3 regions of the Pantoea sp. E2023-21 genome follow, and region 2 is predicted to be linked to each of the others. Evidence: predicted binding sites of a transcription regulator. Region 2 holds the regulator's gene; each other region holds the start of a gene.

What was found. Region 2 encodes sigma-54, which starts transcription at its own class of promoters, with help from an activator protein. Its sites were predicted from a motif close to GTTGGCACANNTTTCGCTNT; they were not measured.
Region 1: norV (anaerobic nitric oxide reductase flavorubredoxin) is a predicted target of sigma-54. The motif match lies at 2,374-2,393, and genes of this name have one in related genera.
Region 3: glnK (P-II family nitrogen regulator) is a predicted target of sigma-54. The motif match lies at 5,262-5,281, and genes of this name have one in related genera.

The regions. Positions count from the first base shown of each region.
Region 1 covers NZ_CP195345.1:617,459-625,106, forward strand. Annotated here, with positions in the region: gene norR (nitric oxide reductase transcriptional regulator NorR) at 1-1,205, opposite strand, end outside; gene ACRQ84_RS21820 (hypothetical protein) at 1,357-1,617, shown strand; gene ACRQ84_RS21825 (DUF2526 family protein) at 1,622-1,855, shown strand; gene ACRQ84_RS21830 (TehB family protein) at 1,869-2,231, shown strand; gene norV (anaerobic nitric oxide reductase flavorubredoxin) at 2,432-3,901, shown strand; gene norW (NADH:flavorubredoxin reductase NorW) at 3,906-5,051, shown strand; gene ACRQ84_RS21845 (hypothetical protein) at 5,183-5,461, shown strand; gene ACRQ84_RS21850 (SDR family oxidoreductase) at 5,872-6,600, opposite strand; gene ACRQ84_RS21855 (nuclear transport factor 2 family protein) at 6,600-7,091, opposite strand; gene ACRQ84_RS21860 (SDR family NAD(P)-dependent oxidoreductase) at 7,300-7,648, opposite strand, start outside.
Region 2 covers NZ_CP195344.1:3,740,768-3,748,415, reverse strand. Annotated here, with positions in the region: gene lptA (lipopolysaccharide ABC transporter substrate-binding protein LptA) at 1-426, shown strand, start outside; gene lptB (LPS export ABC transporter ATP-binding protein) at 432-1,157, shown strand; gene rpoN (RNA polymerase factor sigma-54) at 1,206-2,645, shown strand; gene hpf (ribosome hibernation promoting factor) at 2,667-2,954, shown strand; gene ptsN (PTS IIA-like nitrogen regulatory protein PtsN) at 3,115-3,597, shown strand; gene rapZ (RNase adapter RapZ) at 3,649-4,503, shown strand; gene npr (PTS phosphocarrier protein NPr) at 4,500-4,772, shown strand; gene mtgA (monofunctional biosynthetic peptidoglycan transglycosylase) at 4,778-5,500, opposite strand; gene arcB (aerobic respiration two-component sensor histidine kinase ArcB) at 6,378-7,648, opposite strand, start outside.
Region 3 covers NZ_CP195344.1:163,360-171,007, forward strand. Annotated here, with positions in the region: gene ACRQ84_RS00775 (PLP-dependent cysteine synthase family protein) at 1-938, opposite strand, end outside; gene ACRQ84_RS00780 (Lrp/AsnC family transcriptional regulator) at 1,054-1,515, shown strand; partial or broken gene ACRQ84_RS00785 (SmdA family multidrug ABC transporter permease/ATP-binding protein) at 1,539-3,307, shown strand; gene ACRQ84_RS00790 (SmdB family multidrug efflux ABC transporter permease/ATP-binding protein) at 3,300-5,075, shown strand; gene glnK (P-II family nitrogen regulator) at 5,334-5,672, shown strand; gene amtB (ammonium transporter AmtB) at 5,706-6,995, shown strand; gene tesB (acyl-CoA thioesterase II) at 7,068-7,648, opposite strand, start outside.

The DNA.
Region 1 (7,648 bases), on a different replicon from region 2:
GGCCAGCTTGCGGCTTGCAGCATAGCGCGGCAGCCAGCACTTAACGCAACGCTCAACAGGCCAAATTTCACCCGACACTTTTCACAGAAATAGCCCGCCAGCAGCACGATATCGTCACGACGTTCATTCAGCGACGGAACGAACAGCGGGAAGACGCTAAGGCGATGATAAAGATCAGCCCTGAATTTACCATCGGTCACCGCCTTGCGCATATCGAGGTTAGTTGCGGCGATAATGCGCACATCAACGGTAAGCGGCTTATCTTCGCCCACCCGCTGCAGGTCGCCGTACTGCAGCACGCGTAGCAGCTTGGCCTGCAGCGAAAGCGGCAACTCTCCAATCTCATCAAGAAACAGCGTCCCTTTATCCGCCAATTCGAATTTGCCCGGCCGATCGTGAATGGCGCCGGTGAACGCCCCTTTGATGTGGCCAAACAGCTCGCTCTCCGCCACGCTTTCCGGTAGGGCTGCACAATTCAGATAAACCAGCGGCCGCGCTGCGCGATGAGAATGTTGGTGAAGGGCCTGAGCAACCAACTCTTTACCGGTGCCGGTTTCGCCCATGATCAACACGCTGAGATCTGAGGGAGCAACCACCCCAATCTGTTGTTTGAGGTGGGTTAACGCCGTCGAATCACCAATGATCTCCACCTCTTCACTCTCTTCACGTCGGTGTGGTGGCGGTGTAAAGGATGAGGCGGGTTTTTCTAAACGTTCCATTAGCAAGGCATTATTCAGCGCACCCGCCGTCAGGCTCGCCAGCACTCGTAACTCTTCATCGCTGTAATCATCAAATTGAGTGGCGTTAATGCCATCTAGCGTTAGGGCGCCGATCAGCGTTTGCCCGACAAAAAGTGGCATACCGACGCAGGCGTGGACGTGTAAATCGCCTTGGTCGGGAATCAATCCATCATAGGGATCGGGTAAATCACTGTCGGCGGGAAAGCGCACCACATCGCCAGCCCGCGCGATGGCCTCAAGCCGTGGATGAGCATCAAGATTGAATCGCCGCCCCATCACATCCGGTGCCAGACCCGCGGTGGCCAGCGGACGAAACTGCTGATTCTCGTAACGTAATAGCGCGGTAGCGTCACAGTTTAGCGCGCCGTGGATGCAGTTAATCATCCGCATAAACCGGTCGCGGCCATGCACTCCATTTTGGATATCAACAGCCAGTGCCGCCAGCGTCTGAACAGAAAGAGTCATATTGTCACCTGCACATGAATTGTCTCAAAGACAAGCAAAGACATTGTATTTAACACAACATAAAATTATCCATTTGATTAAAATCAACGTGTTATGTAATGGCACGGAATATGCCTTATCAGATTAGATAATGTAGCTCAGGAGTATCACCGTGTCAGAACAACTAAACAGTCAGGCGCTTAGCGCACAGCAAATTGCATCGGCCGCTGATGCCCTGCGTTGGGCAGCATTTGGTAGTGGCAGCCGCGGGCTAGTGTTCACGTATCGACAAACGTCCCCGGAACGCCTGCATTTTGAAACCGAATATGCCGGACGAAAAGCATGGGTCGATTTGGATATCCCTTACACCCCTCTTTCACTCATCGTCGCTGGTGCGCTGCTGTTGCAACAGCTGAATACTTATGTCGGATAACACCATGAATCATTTAAATGAAGTCATCAGAACGGTTGATGACACCATTCGCAATAATGTCATTCACGATATGAATGGGCTGCTGTGCGAACTCAGCGACGACCATCAGCTCACTCGCGAAGAGCGCTTCACCCAACAGCAGCGTCTGCGCGTGGCGGTTTTTAAACACAGTAGCGAGAAAGAAGAACTCGCCGAGCAGCGCCGTAACTGGCTCACGCAGGGCGGCATCATCTGTTAACAGGAGGCCCAACATGGCTCATATCATCCCTCAACATTTTGCACACACTCGCTCAACGCCTTTCTGGGATAGAAAGAGTGTGCCGCAAGCGCTCTTGACCCATCACAACACGAAAAAAGGCGTTTATGGCAGGCTTTCAGTTATGCGCGGTGCAGTGAAATATTATGGTTTTGCTGGTGAACACCAGACAGCACACGAAATGGAAATCACCATTATCGCCGGGCAGTTTGGCATCAGCCCACCGCAGTACTGGCACCATATTGAGTTATTAAGTGATGACACTTATTTCAATATTGATTTTTTTGCTGACCCAGACGTTGCTTTAGAGGGCAACGGATTTGAGCGCGAAGTTCATATTCCAGAATCGTCCAGGTAAAAACATTACTGACCCGCTGCGGCGGGTTTTTTTATGCCTGATGCATTGTCATTAATACATCCACATGTCAGTTACACAACATTATTTATTGTATTTTAAACAAATCAAAATCTGTAATTATGTATAAATCAATGAGATAAATTTTGGCACGTCTGATGCAATAACGAGTGTGAAACCACTTTACGCTAACAGGGCATCAAATGAATATTCACGTAAAAAACAACATTTTTTGGGTCGGCAAACGTGACTGGGAAGTTGAGCACTTTCACGGCAAAGAGTACAAGATGCAGCGGGGCACCAGCTATAACAGCTATCTTATTCGCGAAGCCAGGAACGTCCTGATCGATACGGTTGATCTGAAATTCCGTACTGATTTTGTTAAGAATCTGGCAGAAGAAATCGATCTGAAAAAAATCGATGCCATCGTAATTAACCATGCAGAAGAAGACCATTCAGGCGCACTCGCCGAACTGCTGGCGCTGATTCCAAACACGCCGATTTACTGCACCGCTAACGGCGTTGATTCCATCAATGGTCATCACCACCATCCCGAATGGAATTTTAACGTGGTTAAAACCGGTGATTCGCTCGATCTCGGCAACGGCAAAAAACTGATCTTTGTTGAAACCCCGATGTTGCACTGGCCAGACAGCATGATGACTTACATGACAGAGGACGCCGTGCTGTTCAGTAATGATGCCTTCGGCCAGCATTACTGCGATGAACATCTGTTTAACGATGAAGTTGACCAACATGAACTGTTTGATCAATGCCAGCGCTATTTCTCCAATATCCTGACGCCTTTTGCGCGTCTGGTTACCCCAAAAATCAATGAGATACTCGGCTTTAATCTGCCGGTCAGCATGATTGCGACTTCGCATGGCGTGGTGTGGCGCGATAAACCCACCCAGATTGTAGAGCTGTACCTGCAATGGGCTGCGGATTATCAGGAAGATCGCATCACCCTGTTCTACGACGCCATGTCTAATAACACCCGCATGATGGCGGATGCGATCGCCGAAGGTATCCGCGAAACCGATCCGCGCGTTGCCGTGAAGGTTTACAACGTCTCCACCCACGACAAAAACGAAATCATCACCTCCTGCTTCCGTTCCAAGGGCATTTTGGTCGGTTCCTCCACCATGAACAATGTGATGATGCCGAAGGTGGCGGGTATGCTGGAAGAGATTACCGGCCTGAAATTCCGCAATAAACGCGCCTCCGCGTTCGGTTCTTATGGCTGGACCGGCGGAGCGGTGGATCGCGTTGCCACTCGCCTGCAGGATGCCGGTTTTGATATGACGATTGCGCTCAAAACCAAGTGGCGTCCTGACCTCTCCGCGCTGGAAGAGTGCCGCGAGCATGGCCGCAAAATCGCCCGTGAATGGGCGCTCTCGCCGCTGCCGGTAGCCATCGTCGCAGCGAATACCACCGCTGCGGTTATGGCAGCTTCCACATCCATAAACCAGGATGGCGTCGGTGTGGTAGAAGCGGGTGAGGACATCGGACAGAAAATGATTTGTACGGTTTGTCAGTGGGTTTATGACCCGGCCGAGGGCGAACCAAACCAGGATGTCCTACCCGGAACCGCATGGGAAGCCGTGCCAGACGATTTCTTATGCCCTGGATGCGCGCTGGGTAAATCCGTGTTTGATCCTTACGAGGGCTGAGTCCATGTCAGCAGACATTGTGATTGTTGGCTCAGGCTTCGCCGCCCGCCAGCTGGTCAAAAACATCCGGCATCTGGATAAACATGTGCCGATTCGCATCATTGCGGCCGATAGCTGTGATGAATACAACAAGCCCGAACTCAGTCATGTTTTCAGTATGGGTTATCGCGCTGAGGCACTCACTCGACAAACCGCAGCGGAGTGGGCGGAAAACCAGAACATCATGCTGCATCCTTTTACCACGGTTTCGCGCATTGATACGGCAGCAAAGGTTATCAGAACTCCCGCTGGCGATTACGTCTATGGCAAACTGGTGCTTGCTACTGGTGCCGAGGCCATCGTTCCGGCGATAGAGGGCAGTGATCTGATCTTCACGCTGAACAGTCAGCAGGAATACCGCCGCTATGACAACGCGCTGATAGATGCGCATCGAATATTGATGGTCGGCGGGGGTCTCATCGGCACAGAACTCGCGATGGATTTTAACCGTGCAGGTAAAGCAGTAACGGTAATAGACCGCAGTAACGGCCTTCTATCGGCGCTGTTACCGCTGGAAATCAGTGCTCGTCTGCAAAACCGTTTGATGAACAACGGGGTAGAGTTTCTCTTCAGGCATGAACTCACCAAAATCTCACGGCATGATGATTTACTGGAGGCAACGTTCAGTAACGGACAGCGGAGGATTTTTAACGCCGTGGTCTGTGCCATTGGCTTACGCCCTAATCTTACGCTGGCGCAGAGTGCGGGAATCGAAACACGTCGTGGAATTGTGGTTGATGACACTCTCGTCACCTCGGCTACCGATGTCTACGCCCTGGGTGATTGTGCAGAGATTCAGGGAAAACTGATGCCCTATCTGCAGCCCGCTACCCTTGCGGCAATGACACTGGCTAAAAACCTTATCGGTCACGACGCCAAACTGATGCTGCCAGCCATGTTGATTAAGGTTAAAACGCCGGATATGCCGCTTCACCTGGCGGGCGATCCCGCGAACGCAGCTTATCACTGGGATATGGCGTTATCCCCGTCAGGCATTATTGCTCAAGGCCGTGATGAAGACGGGGCATTACGGGCATTTGTTGTCAGCGAAGAGCATATGAAGCTGGCATTCAGTATGTTGAAGGACATCAAACTGTCGGGCACATCTTAACCCAAGCATGTTATTAACAGACGATCGGACGCATTTAGGTTCGCTAATTGAAGCGGCGATGGTCCTTGCATCAACCAGGCCGGTAATCCACCGGCCATTGCTTCCAACTCAATATTAAAGGATGTGGCACAATGAATATGCCTGAAGCCCCAGCAGTAACCAATATTACCTTGCATAACCCCTCCTCTTGCACATGCGGGAGAATTATTTGGTTAACCATGCACTGTGATTCCTTCGCCATGAATATGGGAACATGTGACGTTGATGCACGCATTGATGCAAGTATTGGAATGATTTCTCAGCGTAAAATGTTCCCACCTGAAATGCTCAAGGAGGCCGTTGCGGCGATATTTTGGGAAATGTGGAATGCGTGGAAGCCAGCAGAAGGCATAAAGGTTATGGCTGAATAATAAACAACACCTAAGCCGCATTTTTAATAATTTTCGATCAGTGCCAGTAGTGGACATCGATGAATGTTACCGTGGATTGAACGCCGCGAAATTTCTCTCAGTATTGGCGTTATCAAAAAACAGACTGTGCCTTGCCGTTGTTCAGGCCTTCCGCCGTTATGCCTCTGACAAAACCAGTAATCTGAACAATCGTTGTATAATGCGCGTCCCTTGCTTCACAGCTTTTAGGGGCTGGCGGGTGCATCCTTGCACGTCACGCCTTTTTATCATCCATGGTTCGGTGGGTTCTTGTGCTCAACACGGCCATTCAGAGAATGATGAATTGTCGGTCATTCAATCCCTGGCTTTAGCTGTTGTAAAACTTACTCATCAGCTTCGGTTAAGCCAGCAAATATCCAACAAGAACTCCACTACCAGGGCTGACGACCATGGCTGCCAAAAAAACCACCCGTCGGCCCATCTGATTCCGTTAATGCCATTTTTATGGCCGTAATGGCTCCCTCATCTGGCGTCAGAAAACCCGTATTGCCATTTAAATCGGTCTGCACATGGCCGGGTTCAACGGCATTGACTTTAATACCCATAGGTTCGAGTTCTTTCGCGAATGAAACGGTAACAGCGTTCAGAGCAACCTTTGAAGAGGTGTAACCTAGCAGGTTTACGCTTGAATATATTGAAGTCGGATCGGTAATTAGCGTTAAGGATCCTACGCCGCTGCCCATCATGACAATCCGCGCATTGCTGGACGCTTTAAGCAGAGGTAGGAAAGCCTGTGTTACCCGAATCGGGCCAAATAGATTAACTTCATACACCGCTTTCAGATCCTCAATACTGACCTGGCTTGGGGGGATATTAATATCATTGATGATGCCGGCATTATTAATAAGGACATCAAGTGATGCGACTTTACGCGAGAGTTCATTAACGGCATTGGCCACGCTTGCTTCATTCGAGACATCCAGTTCAAGTAATCTGACGTCAAGACCTTCCTGGATTAAGCGTTCAACGGCTTCTTCACCCCGCCTGCGGTCGCGCGCGCCCATCCAGACGGTCATACCTGCCCTTGCCAGACCTTTGACGATTGCAAAACCAATACCTTTATTGCCTCCGGTAACGAGAGCGTTCTTTTTAGTGTCCACTACGCCTCCTCAGCCTGTGAACGGGCGGCAGAGTTGCCAACATGGAACTGAAGATTACCCATCAAGCGCGGAACAACGTTGCGGGATGTAAAGCGCCACTGGCCGTCATGTTTCTCAAAACTGTCGAAATAGCGCCCAGTACAAATTGGCTGCAATGAAAATCCATCCAACTCCTGATGAACGGTGAAATAGCTGATGCTCGTTGCTGTATCACCGGCCGGCGAGATGTCTATCAGTGCATTTGAAACGTTATGCGACGTCCGGGGCGTTCCGTCTTCATGGCGCTGAACGCCATGGATCAGAAATTGTTCAACCTCTTCGCGGCCCTGTGCAGTATCACTTAAAACGATAAATTCGGAATGCTTGAACAACTCAGCGTTTTCAGCAAATTTCCCATCATCCAGATTGTGGACATAGATAGCCAGCAAACGCTGGATTTGTAATTCATCGATATAATTTTGAATATTTTCAACTTTGTTAAAGTTAGTCATGATTAGAACTCCTCAGGATAGGATTAAATTCCACATTCTTTTAAAAGCGAACGGGTATAATTAACTTTATTTGATAACAGACTCAGAAAGCGTGAAAATGACAACTTCAGCCCAGCAGTGCAGCAAATGTATTGCTCACATTAAATGATGAAGAACGTCACTCGGCAGATGAGATATAATTGTTAGCCTCTTCGCTACATTAAAAATATTAGATCTGCGATGCACCGCCATCAGAAAATATTTCCGCGCCATTGATATAGGCGGCATCCTCACTGGCAAGGAAAGCAACCGCTTTTGCAATTTCGCTTATCTTCCCAATGCGCCCGATTGGGCTGCGGTCTCTTAACGATTGCAAAATTACGTCCACAGGCTGTGGCAGGAAGTCGCGTAAAGACTGCGTATCAACCGGGCCCGGACTGAGAACATTTATGCGAACGCCTGAACCTTTAATATCCAGTATCCAGCTACGTACCATTGCGCGTAATGCGGCCTTGGTACCGCCATAAATACTCATCCCCTCCCCGGGATTAATTGAGGCCGTCGATCCTGTAATAACA
Region 2 (7,648 bases):
GCGCTGGACTTACAGGGCAACGTCGCGACCTTTACCGGCAACGTGATTGTGACTCAGGGTTCCATCAAGATTACCGCCGATAAAGTGGTGGTCACCCGTCCGGGCGGTGACAGTAAAAAAACCATCGTTGATGCTTACGGTACGCCAGCCACCTTCTATCAGATGCAGGACAGCGGCAAGCCAGTGCAAGGGCATGCTAGTAAGCTGCATTACGAATTGGCGAATGATTTTGTTGAGCTGACAGGTAATGCCTTTATTCAGCAGCAGGACAGCAATATCAAAGGCGACCGCATCACTTACCTGGTGAAAGAGCAGAAGATGCAGGCCTTCAGCCAGGGTGAGAGCAAGCGCGTGACCACCGTTCTGGTACCGTCGCAGCTGCAGGACAAAAACGGTTCGTCCGCGAGCCCTAAAAAGAGTAACTGATTGCTATGGCTACACTAATCGCTGAGAACCTGGCGAAAGCCTACAAAGGCCGCCGCGTGGTGGAAGATGTTAGCCTGCAGGTAAAGTCCGGCGAGATTGTCGGCCTGCTGGGTCCAAACGGTGCCGGTAAAACCACCACGTTTTACATGGTGGTCGGTATTGTGCCGCGCGATGCGGGCCGCATTGTGATTGATGATGAAGATATCAGCATTCTGCCTCTGCATGCGCGCGCGCGTCGCGGCATCGGCTATCTGCCGCAGGAAGCCTCGATCTTCCGCCGCCTGAGCGTCTACGACAACCTGATGGCGGTTCTGCAGATTCGTGATGATTTGACGGAAGAGCAGCGTCAGGATCGTGCCAACGAGCTGATGGAGGAGTTCCATATCGCCCATCTGCGAGACAGCATGGGCCAGGCGCTATCGGGTGGTGAACGTCGTCGTGTGGAAATTGCGCGCGCGCTGGCCGCTAATCCTAAATTTATCTTGCTGGATGAGCCATTTGCCGGTGTTGATCCGATCTCGGTTATCGACATCAAGAAAATCATCGAGCATTTGCGTGACAGCGGCCTTGGCGTGCTGATTACTGACCACAACGTGCGTGAAACCCTCGCGGTGTGTGAACGCGCTTATATCGTTAGCCAGGGACATTTGATTGCCCATGGCACGCCTGATGAAATTCTTGTAGATGAGCAGGTTAAGCGTGTTTATTTGGGCGAAGAGTTCAGACTCTGATAAGGTGTTGTAACACCCTACGTTTGCTTAGGAAATTCTTACCGAATTATGAAGCAAGGTTTGCAACTCAGGCTCAGCCAACAGCTGGCGATGACTCCACAGTTGCAGCAAGCAATTCGCTTGCTGCAACTTTCTACGCTTGAACTCCAGCAAGAACTGCAACTGGCGTTGGAAAGCAATCCGCTGCTTGAGCAAACCGATCTGCATGAAGAAGTCGACGCACGCGAATTTCAGGATCAGGAAAGTGATTCTTTAGACACGCGCGAGGCACTTGAACAGAAAGAAATGCCCGATGAGCTTCCTCTCGATGCAACCTGGGACGAAATCTACACCGCTGGAACACCTTCAGGCACGGGCACCGATTACCAGGACGACGAACTGCCCATCTATCAGGGCGAAACCACCCAATCGCTGCAGGATTACCTGATGTGGCAGGTTGAGTTAACACCGTTCACTGATACCGATCGCGCGATTGCCACGTCAATCGTTGATGCTATTGACGACACCGGTTATCTCACCGTCAGCTTACAAGACATTTATGACAGTATTGGCGATGAAGAGCTGGCGCTGGAAGAAGTAGAAGCCGTGCTCAAACGCGTGCAGCGTTTCGATCCGGTCGGCGTGGGTGCACGCGATTTACGTGATTGCCTGCTGGTACAGCTATCGCAATACGACGCCGCAACGCCGATGCTGGCTGAAGCACGTCTGATTGTTAGTGAACACCTCGATCTGCTGGCCAATCATGACTTCCGCAGCCTGATGCGCGTGACGCGTCTCAAGGAAGAAGTGCTTAAGGACGCGATGCTGCTGATTCAGTCGCTCGATCCGCGCCCAGGCCAGTCGATCAATACCAGCGAACCCGAATATGTCATTCCCGATGTGCTGGTTCGTAAAATCAGCAAGCGCTGGACGGTTGAACTCAACTCCGACAGCATGCCGCGCCTGAAAATCAATCAGCAGTATGCTGCGATGGGCGGAGCAGGACGTAATGACAGCGATAATCAGTTTATTCGCAGCAACTTACAGGAAGCCAAGTGGCTGATTAAGAGCCTGGAGAGCCGTAACGATACGCTGCTGAAAGTGACACGCTGTATCGTTGAACAGCAGCAGGCGTTTTTTGAGCAGGGTGAGGAGTATATGCGTCCAATGGTGCTGGCAGACATTGCTCAGGCTGTTGATATGCATGAGTCCACCATTTCCCGCGTCACCACGCAGAAGTATCTACACAGCCCGCGTGGCATCTTTGAACTGAAGTATTTTTTCTCCAGTCACGTCAACACCGAAGGCGGCGGCGAAGCCTCTTCTACGGCGATTCGTGCACTGGTGAAAAAATTAATCTCGGCGGAAAATCCCGCAAAACCCTTGAGCGACAGCAAACTGACCTCCATGTTATCCGAACAGGGCATCATGGTAGCGCGACGTACGGTTGCTAAATATCGCGAGTCTTTATCGATACCGCCATCAAACCAGCGTAAGCAATTGGTTTGACCGAACGAAGAAGGAAGACCTATGCAGCTAAACCTTACCGGACTTAATGTTGAGATAACCGAACCTCTGCGTGAATTTGTAAATAGCAAATTTGCCAAACTGGAACACTATTTTGATCGTATCAATCAGGTTTATATTGTTCTAAAAGTAGAGAAGGTGACGCAGATTGCGGATGCAACACTGCACGTCAACGGCGGGGAGCTGCACGCCACATCGGAAGCGGAAGATATGTACGCGGCCATCGACGGGTTAATCGATAAGCTTTCCCGTCAGCTGACCAAACACAAAGACAAACTGAAAAAACACTAACCTTCACGCTTGCAGAGTGCCGACTGATTCGGCACTTAGAGCAAAAATGGGGCGGATATTACCGCCCCGTTTTGTCATCTGCGCAAGCGCCAACGGGCGAACGGCAATGAAATCAATTGCCTGAACCTCACGGCACAGTGAACTCGCAAGTGAAACGATGATGAACAACGATCTAACACTGGAATTGAGCTCGGTCCTTTCGCTGGACTGTACCCGTAGCGGCGTACACTGCCAGAGCAAAAAACGCGCGCTGGAAATTATCAGCGAGCTGGCAGCGAAGCAGCTCAATCTGCCACACCAGACGCTTTTCGAAGCCATCCTGACCCGCGAACGTATGGGCAGTACCGGTATCGGCAACGGCATCGCCATTCCACATGGCAAGCTGGAAGAGGACACGTTACGTGCTGTAGGCGTGTTTATCAGCCTTGATCAACCCATCGCCTTTGATGCGGTAGATAATCAGCCGGTTGACCTGCTGTTTGCTCTGCTCGTGCCAGCGGACCAGTGTAAGACCCACTTGCACACGCTTTCGCTAGTGGCCAAACGTCTGGCGGATAAAACCGTCTGCCGTCGTTTACGTGCGGCACAAAGCGACGAAGAGCTCTACGCCATTATCACAGAAGCTCAGGAAGCACACTCTTAAGCGACAAACACTTTACCGGCGTATTCGCCGGTTTAAAACGGGAGAAATGTGATGGTGCTGATGATCGTTAGCGGTCGGTCAGGCTCAGGAAAATCAGTTGCGCTGCGTGCCCTTGAAGATATGGGCTTTTACTGTGTCGATAACTTGCCGGTGGTGCTGCTGCCGGAACTGGCAAATACCTTAACCGAACGTAATATCTCTGCGGCGGTGAGCATTGACGTGCGTAATATGCCCGAATCGCCGGAAGTTTTTGAAGCCGCACTCAATAATCTGCCCGATACTTTCTCGCCGCAGTTGCTGTTTCTCGATGCCGATCGCAATACGCTAATCCGACGTTATAGCGATACGCGTCGCCTGCATCCACTCTCTAGCAAAAATCTGTCACTGGAGAGCGCCATCGATGAAGAGAGCGATCTTCTGGAGCCACTGCGCTCGCGCGCTGACCTGATTATCGATACTTCAGAAATGTCGGTTCACGAGCTGGCAGAAATGTTGCGTACGCGCCTGCTGGGCAAACGCGAGCGTGAATTGACGATGGTGTTTGAGTCCTTTGGCTTTAAACACGGCATCCCAATCGACGCCGATTATGTGTTTGATGTGCGCTTCCTGCCTAACCCGCATTGGGATCCCAAGTTGCGTCCGATGACCGGCCTGGATCGCCCGGTTGCCGCTTTCCTCGATCGCCACACCGAAGTGCACAACTTCATCTATCAAACGCGCAGCTATCTGGAACTGTGGCTGCCAATGCTGGAAACCAATAACCGCAGCTATCTTACCGTCGCCATCGGTTGTACCGGCGGGAAGCATCGTTCTGTGTATATTGCTGAACAACTGGCGGACTATTTCCGCTCACGCGGTAAAAATGTGCAGTCTCGTCATCGCACTCTGGAAAAACGTAAATCATGACCGTGAAGCAAACCGTTGAAATTCGGAATAAACTGGGCATGCATGCGCGCCCGGCGATGAAGCTGTTTGAATTGGTTCAGAGTTTCGATGCTGAAGTGTTATTGCGAAACGAATCGGGCACCGAAGCCGAAGCCAGCAGCGTGATTGCACTGCTGATGCTCGATTCAGCAAAAGGCGGCCATATTGAAATCGAAGCCAGCGGCCCGCAGGAAGAGCAGGCGCTGGCGGCAGTCATTGAACTGTTTGAAGCAGGATTTGACGAAGATTAATCCTTTCAGTGCAGCTTATAGCGATTCAGGAAGCCCTCGCCGCCCAATTGTCGCATCTGCCGCATAATCCATTGCTGACGCTGGCGCGTATAGCCCGAGGGTGCATCGGCGCGGAAACGGATCGGATTAGGCAAGACAGCCGCCAGTAACGCCGCTTCAGACATGGTCAGCCGGCTGGCCGGTTTATGGAAGTAGCGCTGCGAAGCCTCTTCGACGCCAAACACGCCATTGCCAAATTCAGCGATATTGAGATAAACCGTGAGGATACGTCGCTTAGTCCAGACGGTTTCAATTCCTACCGTCAACCCCGCTTCCAGCCCTTTACGCATCCAACTGCGGCCATCCCACAGGAACAGGTTTTTTGCTGTCTGCTGAGACAAGGTTGAAGCCCCGCGCATGCGCTCATTGCCATCGTTATCCAGTACAGACTGGATAGCGTCAACATCAAAGCCCCAGTGTTCAGGAAACTTTTGATCTTCCGAGGCGATCACCGCTAACGCCATCCACGGCGAGATCTCATCCATGCCAACCCAATCGGAGTGTGCGACATAATCGAAGCGCCCTGTAAACCAGGCGCCGAGTTGCCGCTCCACCATCACCGCCGAGAACGGCACAGGCAAAAAGGCAAACAGCAAAATACCCGCTAACCAGATGCCTAGCCAAGCCAGCAGCACTTTTGCAATCAGCACTTTTATCTTTTTTCCCAACGTCCCTTTATTCTTACTCATGCAATTTTCTCTTACCTGTTCCCGGCATTAATCAATTACCCAAGTCACAATAGCAAGCACCTACCATTAACCACCAAAATTTATCCTCAGAACGGCAAAACCTTCAGGGGAGATTGTTGCCTGCGCAATCAACGTTGCTCTATTAGAGCCAATCACATCAAGCACTTCCATAAAAAAGGAATCGGTTCCATGATGACTAATACAACAGTAGCTGCCTGTCTAAACCCTTAACTGAATGTGATATCGATCACGCAAAACCTTTCACAATACTTAACTATCATTTTTAGTAGCGTTCGAAGATGCTCATTGATAACCGAGACCATTCTGAAAAAACTGGCAGAATTCACCCTTTATCGCCTTAATTCACCCTCATTGATGGTAAAGCGATTTATCTCTCATTTGGTTTACATTATTCATTAAACTGGAAACTGGAACTTTCTACCGAAGGTTTCCAAAACGTTTTGGATAACCCATCAAAAAAACTCGTTTTACCGATGAATATCAGCACGTTAACCTTACTTAAATCCTATTTTATGTCAGAATCAGATTTTCTATGCTTCTGCCTGGCTTTTCCTGCGAGTAACTGAAGCAAAACCAGGCAAAAAGCAGAACAATTGGTCAAAAAAGATGCAATATGGCAAAGAAATTAATTCCTTGCTTGACTGTGTCAGCAAATTAATGTTTTCTGTATTTAATCGCTGCTCAACATCACACAATTTAATGAATCTTGTCACAAGCGTTGGCGAATTTGTTAAGGTGATTTTATAGCGTTAACCAATACCGAACTGCTGCTTTCTTATTCGATTTCTAATCATAGCAGCAGTACCCATTTCCCTGGTGTTGGCGCAGTATTCGCGCACCCCAGTTTCGACTGGGGTCATTTTTTTCTAACGTCCTGTAATTTTTCCCGCTCCGCTACCCACTCACGTAATACGTTTACGTCTTTCAGCCATTCCTGTTTTAGTTCGTCTATCCACTCCTGCACGTTGTCCCACCACGCTGGTAATTCCGGTGATTGAATCTGTTTCGCCAACTGCTGCAGATGTAGTAAGCCAACCGAGCCTGCTGCGCCTTTAATCTTGTGTCCTTCTTCAGCAATGCCTTTTTGATCGCGCGCCATCATGTTGGAATCCAGCACGTCGAGATAACCCGGCATCATCTGTTCGAACATAGTGAGACTTTGTGTAATCAAGCCTGGGCCAACCAGCTCAATGTATTGCTCAAGCATTGGCACATCTAATAGCGTGCGTGACTGCTCGTCAGCGGCGTCATTAACAATCTCTTCCGCCTCTTGCTGATAATCCCAGAACTTCTTGATCACCGCTGTTAGCGCCGTTACGGCGAGCGGTTTGCTCAACACATCGTCCATGCCGGCATCGAGATACTCTTTTTTGTCTTTCAACACGTTCGCCGTCAATGCTACCAGCGGCGGCAATGATGAACCCGCATAGCGCTGATGGATGGCACGCGACACATCAAGACCCGTCATATCCGGTAACTGAATGTCGAGCAGAACCAGATCAAACTCTTGCGGATCAAACATCGCCAGCGCATCCGTGCCGGTCATCGCGACGTCTACACTGCAGCCCAGCTTTTCCAGTACCGAGCGCGCCACAATGACGTTGAGTTCGATATCTTCCACCAGCAAGACATGCAGCGCCGGTAACGGCATGCTGTCATCCAGATTATCGTCTTCAACTTCCTCAGCGACGCGTGGCGCGTTGATCTCGACGGTAAAGCAAGAACCCTGCCCCGCGATGCTGCTAACGCTGATATCGCCACCCATCGCCTGTGCCAGACGACGCGATACCGCCAAACCAATGCCGGTGCCCGTCGCCGGTTTGCCACCGTGCTGATCTTTCACCTGGTAATACATGGCGAAGATCTTATCCTGCTCCTCCTGTGGAATGCCCATACCGGAATCCTGCACTTCAAAGTGCAACGTTTCATCCTGACGATAGGCCACGCGCACCACTATCTCGCCCTGCTGGGTAAATTTCACGGCGTTGCCAATCAAGTTCCACAGAATCTGACGCAGACGCGTACCATCTGCCGAGATTTTATGCGGCAGCGGCAGTTCCGGTGCCATGACAAACTTCAGTCCTTTTGGCTGCGCCAGCAGGCCGGAGAGATTTTCCAAATCGGCGA
Region 3 (7,648 bases), 520 kb from region 2:
CACAGTAATGTCACCAGAGAACCTTGCTCGCCGTTTTCCCGCATGCGTTTTGCCACCTGCAACATGCCCCAGAAGTTAGTGCCGGTTGAGGCGCCAGGACGACGTCCCAGCACCCTTTCCAGCTGCAGCATAGCGGCGACGGTCGCGCCATCCGGAACTTTCATCATCTCGTCAATCACGTCTGGTAAAAATGACGGTTCAACGCGCGGACGACCAATCCCTTCAATCAGGCTGCCGCGCTCGCTGCGCAGCGTGTTGTCACGGCAATGCCAATAATCGAAGAACACCGAATGCTGCGGATCGACCACCAGCAGGCGCGTATCGTGGCCCTGATAGCGGATGTAGCGACCCAATGTGGCGGAAGTTCCACCCGTGCCAGCGCTCATAATCAAGGTATGCGGTATCGGGAACGGTTCGTGAGACATCTGACGGAATATGCTTTCGGCAATATTGTTATTACCGCGCCAGTCGGTCGCACGCTCGGCATAAGTGAACTGGTCCATAAAGTGGCCGTTTAGCTCGCGCGCCAAACGATCTGATTCGCTGTACAGCTGGCAGGGATCGGCGACGAAATGACACTCGCCGCCGTAAAATCTAATCATCTCGATTTTACGTTTGGCGGTGCTGGCGGGCATCACCGCGATAAACGGCAGGCCAAGCAGTTGTGCGAAGTAGGCTTCCGAAACCGCCGTGCTGCCGGATGAGGCTTCAATGATTGGCGTATTTTCGTGGATCCAACCGTTCGCCAGGCCATAAAGAAACAGTGAGCGCGCCAGGCGATGTTTCAAGCTGCCGCTGGGATGCGTGCTTTCATCTTTCAGATAGAAGTGAATGCCGGGAAAATCATCCAGCTTAAAGCGGATCAGATGGGTATCCGCAGAGCGCTGAAAATCGGCGTTAATTTCATTGATAGCATGGCGAACCCAAGGCGTTTGCATAGTGCATTTCCATAATCATCATTGTGCCCAGTGTAAGGCACTGGCAGGAAAAAGAGGTTGCTTTAATCGGGCTATAATGGTGCGCTTAGAGAAAATTTTTCTCCGGGAGTGGCAAATGTTAGATAAAACTGACCGCATGTTGCTGGCAATGCTGCAGCAGGATTGCACGCTTTCGCTGCAGACGTTGGCCGATGCGGTGAATCTCACCACCACGCCGTGCTGGAAACGCCTGAAAAAACTGGAAGATGATGGCATTATTCGTGCGCGCGTGGCGCTGGTGGACGGCGAAAAGATTGGTCTGTCACTCACCGCCTTTATGTTTGTTAAAACCCAGCAGCACAGCAGCGAGTGGTTCAGGCAATTTGTCAGCGTGGTGCAACAGATGCCGGAAGTGATGGCGTTTTACCGCATGGCGGGCGAGTACGACTATTTGCTGCGCATTCAGGTGGCAGACATGAAGAGTTATGACAACTTTTATAAGCGCCTGGTGAATGGCGTGCCAGGCCTGATGGATGTGACCTCCAGTTTTGCCATGGAAGAGATTAAATACACCACCGCATTGCCGGTAGCGCCCTAACGGGCACAGAAAGAGACACGCTTGTGCAATTATTCAGCCAGTTAAGTTGGTATTTTCTGCGCGAGTGGCGGCGATATCTGGGCGCCGTCAGCTTGCTGATCGTTATTGCATTATTGCAATTGCTGCCACCGCATGTGGTCGGTGTGATTGTTGACGGCGTTACCCAGCATAATTTAAGCGCTGGGGACATTTTCATGTGGATCGGCGTGATGCTGGTGACTGCAGTCATCGTCTATCTGCTGCGCTACGTCTGGCGCGTGCTGCTGTTCGGCGCATCCTATCAATTAGCGGTTGAACTGCGTGAAGATTTCTACCGTCAGCTCAGTCGCCAGCATCCAGCATTTTATCTGCGCCATCGCACCGGCGATTTGATCGCTCGCGCCACCAATGATGTCGATCGCGTGGTGTTTGCTGCCGGTGAAGGCGTGCTGACGCTAGTGGACTCACTGGTGATGGGATTGGTGGTGCTGATCGTGATGAGCACACAAATCAGCTGGGAACTGACGTTACTGGCGTTGATACCGATGCCGATAATGGCATTCGCCATCCAGAAAGATGGCGCACGCTTGCATCAGCGTTTCAAAGTAGCGCAGGCGGCATTCTCCAGCCTGAACGATCAAACTCAGGAAAGCCTGACCAGCATTCGCATGATCAAAGCGTTTGGCCTCGAAGATCATCAATCGCAACAATTTGCGGGCATCGCCGCGGATACCGGCAAAAAAACCTGCATGTGGCGCGCGTGGATGCGCGTTTCGATCCGATCATTTATATCGCCGTCGGCTTCTCCAACTTGCTGGCAATTGCCGGTGGCGGTTGGATGGTGTGGAACGGCAGTTTGACGCTTGGTCAGCTCACCAGCTTTGTGATGTATCTCGGCCTGATGATTTGGCCAATGCTGGCGCTGGCATGGATGATTAATATCGTCGAACGCGGTAGCGCGGCGTGGAGCCGTATTCGCTCATTGCTGGCGGAAGCGCCTGCCGTTGAAGATGGACAGCAAGTGTTGCCGCCCGAACCCGGCGTGATGCAGGTTGCTATTCGTGAGTTCCGCTATCCGGCCAGTTCTGGCCCGGTGCTGAGCCATCTTAACGTCCAGTTAAAACCGGGCCAGATGCTCGGCTTATGCGGGCCAACCGGCTGCGGAAAAAGTACGCTGCTGAGCCTGATTCAGCGCCATTTCGATATTGATCAGGGTGATATTCGCTACCACAATACGCCGCTGACGCAGTTGCGCCTCGATAGCTGGCGCAGCCGGCTGGCGGTGGTCAGTCAGACGCCATTTCTATTCTCCGATACCATTGCCGCCAATCTGGCGCTCGGCCGTCCTAATGCAACGCAGCAAGAGCTGGAGCACGTGGCGCAGATGGCCTGCGTGCATGACGATATTCTGCGCCTGCCACAAGGCTATGAAACCGAAGTGGGCGAGCGTGGAGTGATGTTGTCCGGCGGGCAGAAGCAGCGCATCGCGATTGCACGCGCGCTGCTGCTGAATGCGGAAATCCTGATTCTGGATGATGCGCTGTCGGCGGTAGATGGTCGCACTGAACATGACATCCTGCATAACCTGCGCCAGTGGGGCAAAGGGCGCACCTTGATTATCAGCGCACATCGTTTGTCGGCGCTCACCGAGGCCAGCGAAATTCTGGTGTTGCAGCATGGCACCGTGGCGCAGCGTGGCGATCATGACACCCTGGCAGCAAAAGAGGGTTGGTATCGCGATATGTACCGTTATCAGCAACTGGAAGCCGCACTGGATGACGATGAAGTGGCAGAAGGAGTCAGCCGTGGCTAAATCTCAACGTTTATGGCCGACGCTGAAACGTCTGCTGGCGTATGGCAAACCGTGGCGTAAATCGCTGTGGCTGGCGGTCGGAATGCTGTGGATTGCCGCAGCGGCCGAAGTGACCGGACCGGTGCTGGTGAGCTATTTCATTGATAATCTGGTGGCGAAACATCAGATGCCGTGGGGCATTGTCGCGGGCCTGCTGGTGGGCTTTATCCTGCTGCAATTGCTGGCCGCTGGTTTGCACTATTTTCAGGCGCTGCTGTTTAACCGTGCGGCGATTGGCGTGGTGCAGCAATTGCGCGTCGATGTGATGAACGCGGCGCTACGCCAGCCGCTGAGCGCCTTCGATACGCAGCCAGTCGGGCAAATTATTTCGCGCGTCACCAACGACACCGAAGTGATCAAAGATCTCTACGTCACCGTGGTGGCGACGGTGTTGCGCGCTGCCGCGTTGATTGGCGCGATGCTGGTGGCGATGTTCTCCCTCGACTGGCGCATGGCGCTGGTGGCGATCGTGATTTTCCCGCTGGTGCTAACGGTGATGCTGATTTATCAGCGCTTCAGCACACCAATTGCGCGTCGCGTGCGCAGCTATCTGGCGGACATCAACAACGGCTTCAATGAAGTGATCAACGGGATGAGTGTGATCCAGCAGTTCCGCCAGCAGGCGCGCTTTGGTGAACGCATGGGCGAAGCCAGCCGTTCGCACTATCTGGCGCGTATGGAAACGCTGCGACTGGATGGCTTTTTATTGCGCCCATTGCTGAGTCTGTTTTCGGCCATGATTTTGTGCGGTTTGCTGATGCTGTTCAGCTTCGCCACGCCGGGCGTGTTTGAAGTTGGTGTGCTCTACGCGTTCATTACCTACCTTGGCCGCCTCAATGAGCCGCTGATTGAGCTGACCACGCAGCAGTCGATGCTGCAACAAGCTGTTGTCTCTGGCGAGCGTATCTTCGAACTGATGGATGCGGATCAGCAGGGTTATGGCAATGATATTCAGCCGCTGGCCTCCGGCAGCATCTCGCTGCGTGATGTGAGCTTTGCTTATCGCGATAATCGCGACGTGCTCAGTAACATCAATCTTGAAGTGCCCGCGCGTAATTTTGTGGCGCTGGTGGGGCATACCGGCAGCGGTAAAAGTACGTTAGCCAATCTGCTGATGGGCTATTATCCGGTGACGCGCGGCAGCATCGAGCTGGATGGCCGCCCGCTGCCACAGCTGTCGCACGCCGCCTTACGTCAAAGCGTGGCGATGGTGCAACAGGATCCGGTCGTACTGGCGGATTCGCTGCTGGCCAACGTGCGTTTGGGGCGCGATATTCCGGAAGACCACGTGTGGCAGGCGCTGGAGACGGTGCAGTTGGCCCCGCTGGCACGCAGCATGGCGGATGGCATTCATACGCGTTTAGGCGAGCAGGGCAATAATCTGTCGGTTGGGCAGAAACAGTTGTTGGCGCTGGCGCGCGTGTTGGTGTCATTGCCGCAGATTCTGATCCTCGACGAAGCGACGGCCAATATCGATTCCGGAACTGAACAGGCGATTCAGCACGCGTTACGCGCACTTCGCCAGCACAGCACGCTGGTGGTGATCGCGCATCGACTTTCCACCATCACGGAAGCCGATCAGATTTTAGTGTTGCATCGCGGTCAGGTGGTTGAGCGTGGAACGCATGCTGAACTGCTGGCTGAGCAAGGCCGCTACTGGCAAATGTATCAGCTGCAGCAGGCGGGCGATGAACTCGCGGCGGGCATCCCCGTACAATCCGAAGGGTGAATTGCACCTTTTTTGCACAGTTTTATCGGAATGTTCTGTATTGATGCACTTCTTTGAGGCTTAAAGCACCAAAGAAGTGCAAAATTGCAACACTGCTCCTCACTACCCTCCCTAATTTGCGCCGCGCTTCACATAACGAAGCGTGATGCAGCGCGCCTATGCTGCTGACATTCCCCTTTTTTTATTTATGGCACAGCCTTTGCTTATATCCCTACGTGTCCGCGAGACTCACTCAATTTCTTATCCGGAGGGGAACGTATGAAGCTGGTTACCGTGGTAATCAAACCATTTAAGCTGGAGGACGTGCGTGAAGCCTTATCCTCTATTGGCATTCAGGGGCTGACAGTTACCGAGGTCAAAGGTTTCGGTCGCCAGAAAGGTCACGCAGAGCTTTATCGCGGTGCCGAGTACAGCGTTAACTTCCTGCCAAAAGTAAAAATTGATATCGCTATTGCGGACGACCAACTTGACGAAGTGGTCGATGTCATCAGCAAAGCCGCGTATACCGGCAAAATTGGCGACGGCAAGATTTTCGTCGCAGAACTGCAGCGCGTCATTCGTATTCGTACCGGCGAGACCGACGAAGCAGCACTGTAACTGGGGCTCTGAATTGTGATGGGATGGAAAGAAATGAATAAACTGATAACGAAGTTGGGCCTCACCAGCCTCGCGCTGTTACCGTCTCTGGCGATGGCGGCAGCGCCTGCCGTCGCGGATAAAGCCGATAACGCCTTTATGATGATCTGTACCGCGTTGGTACTGTTTATGTCTATTCCCGGCATTGCGCTGTTCTACGGTGGTTTAATCCGCGGTAAGAACGTGCTGTCCATGCTGACCCAGGTTGCGGTGACTTTCTCGCTGGTGTGCGTGCTGTGGGTGATTTACGGTTACTCGCTGGCGTTCAGTGAAGGTAATTCGTTCTTCGGTAGCTTCCAGTGGGCGATGCTGAAAAATATTGAGCTGAAAGCCTTGATGGGCAGCTTCTATCAGTACATTCACGTTGCGTTCCAGGCTTCCTTTGCCTGTATTACCGTCGGCCTGATTGTCGGTGCGCTGGCGGAACGTATTCGCTTCTCTGCGGTACTGATTTTTGTGGTGGTATGGCTGACACTGGCTTATCTGCCAATCGCACACATGGTGTGGGCAGGTGGCTTGCTGGCGCAAGATGGCGCGCTCGACTTCGCGGGCGGCACTGTAGTTCACATCAACGCCGCGGTTGCTGGTCTGGTGGGTGCTTACCTGGTGGGCAAACGTGCGGGTTTTGGCAAAGAAGCCTTCAAACCACACAATCTGCCGATGGTGTTCCTCGGTACCGCGATTTTGTATGTGGGCTGGTTCGGCTTCAACGCCGGTTCTGCTTCCTCGGCTAACGAAATCGCTGCGCTGGCATTCCTGAATACCGTGGTTGCCACAGCAGGTGCGGTGCTATCGTGGGTGTTTGGCGAGTGGGCGGTACGTGGCAAACCTTCTCTGCTCGGTGCATGCTCAGGCTTCATTGCCGGTCTGGTGGCGATTACCCCAGCGTGTGGTTATGTTGGTGTCGGTGGCGCGCTGATTATTGGTCTGGCAGGTGGTTTAGCCGGTCTGTGGGGCGTAACAACCCTGAAGAAATGGCTGCGCGTTGATGACCCATGTGACGTGTTTGGTGTCCATGGCGTGTGTGGCATCCTCGGTTGTATCCTGACCGGTGTGTTCGCTTCGTCTTCACTGGGCGGTGTAGGCTACGCAGAAGGCGTGACCATGGGCCATCAGGTGTGGATTCAGTTGTTCAGCGTGGGCGTGACTATCGTCTGGACTGCCGTTGTTGCCTTCATCGGCTTTAAACTGGCGGATATGATTGTCGGCCTGCGTGTTCCGGAAGATCAGGAACGTGAAGGTCTGGATGTAAACAGCCACGGCGAGAACGCTTACAACCAGTAAGAGCCGGGCTAAAGAAGAGCAGTGCGCTAAAATTATAAAAAAACAGAAGGGGCGATGATATCGCCCCTTTTTTTATGCCTCGCGTTGACGCATCACGCCTTCCTGCACCGTGGTGGCTACCAGCCGACCCTCCTGCGTATAAAATTCACCACGCACAAAACCGCGCGCGCCGGATGCGGAGGTGCTCACTACGCTGTAAAGCAGCCATTCAGACAAGTCGAACGGGCGATGGAACCACATTGAGTGATCGATGGTGGCAACCTGCATATCAGCTTCAAGGAAGCCTTTACCGTGCGGTTGCAGCGCGACGGGCAGGAAGTTGAGATCGGAGGCGTAACCGAGCAGGTATTGATGGATGCGACGATCGGCCGGCAGTTCGCCGTTGGCGCGAATCCATACCTGACGCACAGGTTCATCGACGTGGCCTTTCAGCGGGTTATGAATCTGCACCGGGCGAATATCCAATGGACGCTCAGCGAGGAACTTTTCTTTCAGCTTAAGTGGCAAGTGCGCGGCCAGCTTTTTCGCCAGATCCTGTTCTGAGGGGAGATTTTCCGGGCCCGGCACCTGCGGCATGTTGTTCTGATGTTCAAAACCGCTTTCAGGTGCCTGGAATGAGGCCGTCATATAAAAGATCGGCTGGCCATTCTGCA